2 regions of the Brevibacterium samyangense genome follow, and region 2 is predicted to be linked to the other one. Evidence: predicted binding sites of a transcription regulator. Region 2 holds the regulator's gene; the other holds the start of a gene.
What was found. Region 2 encodes HspR, which represses chaperone genes until heat shock. Its sites were predicted from a motif close to AAGTTGAGTCNNNNNGACTCAACTT; they were not measured.
Positions count from the first base shown of each region.

Region 1: a site for HspR is predicted at 1,429-1,453, ahead of ABD172_RS11605 (Hsp20/alpha crystallin family protein). Genes of this name have one in related genera too.

Region 1 is NZ_BAAANO010000020.1:204,270-206,662, reverse strand. Features, by position in the region: gene ABD172_RS11615 (hypothetical protein) at 1-260, shown strand, start outside; gene ABD172_RS11610 (PLP-dependent cysteine synthase family protein) at 294-1,364, opposite strand; gene ABD172_RS11605 (Hsp20/alpha crystallin family protein) at 1,581-2,036, shown strand; gene ABD172_RS11600 (DUF1653 domain-containing protein) at 2,184-2,393, opposite strand, start outside.
Region 2 is NZ_BAAANO010000004.1:199,780-202,172, forward strand. Features, by position in the region: gene ABD172_RS02170 (OmpA family protein) at 1-358, opposite strand, end outside; gene ABD172_RS02175 (hypothetical protein) at 364-948, opposite strand; gene ABD172_RS02180 (heat shock protein transcriptional repressor HspR) at 1,147-1,626, opposite strand; gene ABD172_RS02185 (DnaJ C-terminal domain-containing protein) at 1,702-2,393, opposite strand, start outside.

The DNA of each region.
Region 1 (2,393 bases), on a different contig from region 2:
CGCTGCTGGGCCTCGTGCGGCCGGAGCCGCTCGGCCCGGAGGCCGCCGCCCACCTCACCGGGGATCTCGCCCGCCTCTACGGAGGCGCCGAGGCGCCCGCCTGGTCGGACTTCACCGCCGCCGTCTCCTCCGGTCGGGTCCTCCTCGTCGGGTACACGTCCGGATTCGCCGAGGGGTTCGGTCCGCCGTCCGCGGGAGGCGACGGTGCCGCGGACGAACGGGGCGCCTCGGCGGACGCAGCCGCGGATCCCGGACGCTGAGGTCCCGATGCGTCGAGGCGTTGGGGCCGTGGCTCAGATCTCCCGCCACTGCCCGGTCGCGAGGAAGTGTTCGGTCCGTTCCCGGTACGGGGTGAGATCGCTTCCCTGAGCGGCGACCCACTCGTCGTCGAAGTACGTGTGGGCGTAGCGGACGCCGCCGTCGCAGATGAGTGTCACCACAGACCCGGTCTCGCCGCGTTCGCGCATTCCGGCGATGATGCGGAAGGCCCCGGCGAGGTTCGTCCCGGTGGAGCCGCCCGCCCAGTGCTGCGAGATCTCCCGCAGGAGGCGGACGGTCGCGATGGACTCGGCGTCGGGGATCCGGAACATCTCGTCGACGACGGTGGGAACGAACGACGGTTCCATGCGGGGCCGGCCGATGCCCTCGATGCGCCCGGGCAGACCGGTCGCGTGTTCGGGGTCGCCGGACTTCCAACCGCCGTAGAAGGCGGAGTTCTCCGGGTCCGCAACGGCGATCCGGGTGTCGTGACGGTGGTAGCGCACGTAGCGCCCGAAGGTCGCCGAGGTCCCGCCGGTGCCCGCACTCACGACGATCCACGCGGGTTCGGGGTACCGCTCGAGGCGCATCTGGGCGAACACGCTCTCGGCGATGTTGTTGTTCCCCCGCCAGTCGGTCGCCCGCTCCGCCTGGGTGAACTGGTCGAGATAGTGCCCGTTGCACTCCGCGGCGATCCGTTCGGCCTCCGGATACATGTCGAGGGGCCGGTCGACGAAGTGGCACTTCCCGCCGTAGAACTCGATGAGCTCGATCTTCTCGCGGCTCGTCGACCGCGGGACGACGGTGACGAACTCGACGCCGATCATGCGGGCGAAGTACGCCTCGCTCACCGCGGTGGACCCGCTCGAGGCCTCGACGAGGACGGTGTCGGATCCGATCTTCCCGTTCACGAGCCCGTAGAGGATGAGGGACCGGGCGAGGCGGTGCTTGAGCGATCCGGTCGGATGCACGGACTCGTCCTTGAGGTAGAGGTCGATCCCCCATTCGGCCGGCAGCGGGAACACGTGGAGGTGCGTGTCCGCACTCCGGTTGGCATCGGCCTCCAGCAGCCGGATCGCTTCATTCACCCACGCGCGTTCACTCATGCGCACCATGCTAGGCGGCGGATGTTTCCGTGACGTCCGGAGCGTTTTCAGCGGACACTCATCGAAGTTGAGTGCCATTCACTCAACTTTGAGGTTCGGCGCGGAATACCGCACCCGTGGGCCACGTTGTGCCGGGCGAAAGGTTCGCAGGCGCAGCGGTCCACCAGGAACGGTCGCCGATCCCGGCACCGGCGCCCTACACAAAGGAGGTATGACATGGCCGGCACTCTCACCCGCATCGACCCCTTCTCGCTCATCGACGAGGTCTTCGGATCGATGCGTTCACCGTTCCTCGACACCCGTGATCGTCGGAGCGGATTCGTTCCCGCGCTCGACGTCTCGCGGCACGACGAGGATCTCCACGTCCGCGTCGATCTGCCGGGCCTCGACCCGGAGAAGGACGTGAACATCGACCTGTCCGGTCGCACTCTCACGATCTCCGGCGAGCGCCGCACCGAGTCCGACGAGGACGGCATCCGGGAGGTCCGGTACGGCTCGTTCAGCCGCACCGTGACGATTCCGACGGAGGTCTCGCCGGAGAACGTCACCGCACGGTACGAGGCAGGCGTCCTCACCGTGACGGTCGCCGGGGTCTACGCACAGGAGCAGCCGCACCGGATCCCGATCACCGCAGGTGACGCGGACGACCGGAAGGCCGTGACGGCAGGCTGATCCCCGGCTCGGAGTGCACCACGCCGTACACCACAGCGCTCCGTACCGGAGTTCCGACGGGCTGGGCGGGGGAAGCACGCGCATCCCCCGCCCGGCCCTCGTGTGTGCGGTCATCGTCCGCCTCCCGCGCGTGCGGTCGCCGTCCGTTCAGGCCACCCGCCGGAACCGCGGCCCCGTGTAGTCCTCGCGTTCGACGTGCTCCGTGAACATCGCGAGGGGGCGGATCCAGAATCCGTAGTCGCCGTAGAGGGCGCGGTAGTAGACGAACGGTTCCTCGGTCTCGCTGTGGAGACCGACGCCGTACACCTCGTAGCGATTGCCCTTGAAGTGCTCGTAGATGCCCGGTTCGATCCCGAC
Region 2 (2,393 bases):
AGGTCTCGATGGTGTCGAGCGTGCGCACGGAGGAGTCGATGTCCTTCTGCGTGTACTGCTCGACGGACTCGGCGACGTCGTCCCCGGTGAACTGGCGCACGGACTTCCGCACGTCGTCGTCCGTGTAGGTCTTCACCGCATCCACGAGGTCCTCCGGCGAGGCCTGCCGCCCCTCCGGCGGGTTGCCGCTGTCCCCCGTCCCCGAGTTGTTCGGTCGTTCGGTCTCCGTGGCCGCGTGCACGGCCGAGGCGCCGAGGCCACCCGGCACCCCGGCGCCGAGGCCGAGCGCACCGAGGCAGACCGCGGCACCGGCGACCACGAGCGCCGACCCGTGTGCACGTGTGCTGGACGTCGTCATCGGGGTCACCGGGTGATCGGGATGTCGGTGAACTCCGGCATCATGTCGGAGACGCGGAGATCGAGAGTGGCGACCTCGTCCTGCGGCTTCGCGAACGTGCCCCACCACACCCACGTCGAGCCGTTGAGGATCTCGACGTCACCCGTCGAGGAGGCCATCGCTCCGGGTTCGCCACGGATGACCGAGTACTCCTTGAGGTTCTGCCGGTCGAGGAGCACGATGTCGCTCTCGAACGCACTCATGTCGAGCTGCTGGGTGAGGTCCCAGTTGTCGATGTACTCGTCGTCGGCGACGGAGGCGAAGGTCGGGGTGAAGGCGATGCGCAGGGTCATGAAGTCGCCCTCCTCCTGCAGCGACAGGACGCTCACCTTCGTGGAGTCCTGGGTCCCGGCCTTCGTGTAGGTCTGTTCGATGATGATGTCGCTCGGATCGACGGAGACGACGCCCGGGTCGTCGACCGGCTGCTGCTGTTGCGTGTCCTGGTTCTCCTCGCCACCGGATCCCTCACCTCCGCCGGCACCCACGCATCCGGTGAGGACGAGACCGAGGGACATGACGGCACTGGCACTGAACAGGGCGAGGCGTTTCACCGGAGGCTCCTTGGACGTGATTCGAGGACGCCTCATTCTATTCGGCGGGCCTGACCCGGCCTGCCGATTCCGTGTTCCGGGGTTGCGACACGGCGAACCTCACATCACCGCTGTTGCGGGGCGGGATCGGCCCGCCGAGGCGCCGCGTGCTCCCGGCCGGGCGGCGCCTCGGGAGTGGAGAACGGGGAAGGCCCCCGCTCAGCGGGGGCCGAAACCGCGGTACACGACGAGTTCGCCCTTGCGGGCGCGCGCCGGGAGTTCCCCGGCGCGGCTGCGAACGGGCGTGGACTCGGGGCGCTGGCCGTGGAGGATCGACACGACGTCACCGCTCGTGCCGGCCGCGAAGACGCGGCCGTTCCCGACCGCCTGCAGGCGCGAGCGCACCTGATCGAGCTGTTGCGACAGGTGTTCGGCCCGCTCGCGCAGCCCCTCGACCTGCTCCCGGAGTTCGAGGATCTGCTTGATCCCCGTGAGATTGATGCCGTCCTCCTGGGACAACTGTTGGATGAGCCGCAGTTTCGCGATGTCGTCCGCGGAGTACCGGCGACCGCGCCCCGAGGTGCGGCGCGGCGACACGAGTCCCATCCTGTCGTACTGGCGCAGGGTCTGCGGGTGCATCCCCGCGAGCTCCGCCGCCACGGAGATGACATAGACGGCTGCGTTCGGACCGATGTCCATGCCACGACACCTCCTTGCGTCCGTGTGACGTTCCCGCGGGAGGAGCCGTGGCGACTCGCCCCGCGGGGTGCCCGGTCAGCTCTCCCGAGCTCGACTGTACAGACCGTCCCGGGGGTCCTCACCCGCCGTGGCATCACGGAATGCCTCGACCGCGGCCTTCGCCTCGGGCTTCAGGTTGCGGGGGACGACGATCTCGATCGTGACGAGGAGGTCGCCCGTGCCCTTCTTCGTCTCGATGCCACGGCCGCGGACCCGGAGGACGCGACCGGACGGGGTACCGGCGGGCACTTTCATCCGCACGGGCCGGCCGCCGAGGGTGGGGACCTCGACCTCGGCACCGAGCGCCGCCTCGGCGAAGGACACCGGCAGTTCCATCCGCAGGTTGTCACCGTCGCGGGTGAAGACCGGGTGCGGCTTCACGTTCACGGTGAGGATGAGGTCACCCTTCTCACCGCCGTTCGGACTGTCCTTGCCCTTGCCCTTGAGCCGGATCTTCTGCCCGTCCCTGACGCCGACGGGAGTGCGGACGGACAGTGGCTTGCCGCTGGGCATCGAGAGCTTGACGGTCGCACCCTTCGCGGCCTCCGTGAAGGAGAGCGTCGTGTTCGCCTTGATGTCCCCGCCCTTGACCGGGCCGGTGGAGAACCCGCTGCCGTAGGGCGATCCGTAACCGCCACCGCCGGCGAATCCGCCGAGGAGGTCCGCGAGATCCGGCGGGATGTCGCCACCGCCGGAGTACCGGGTGCGGGCTCCGCCCGGCGCACCAC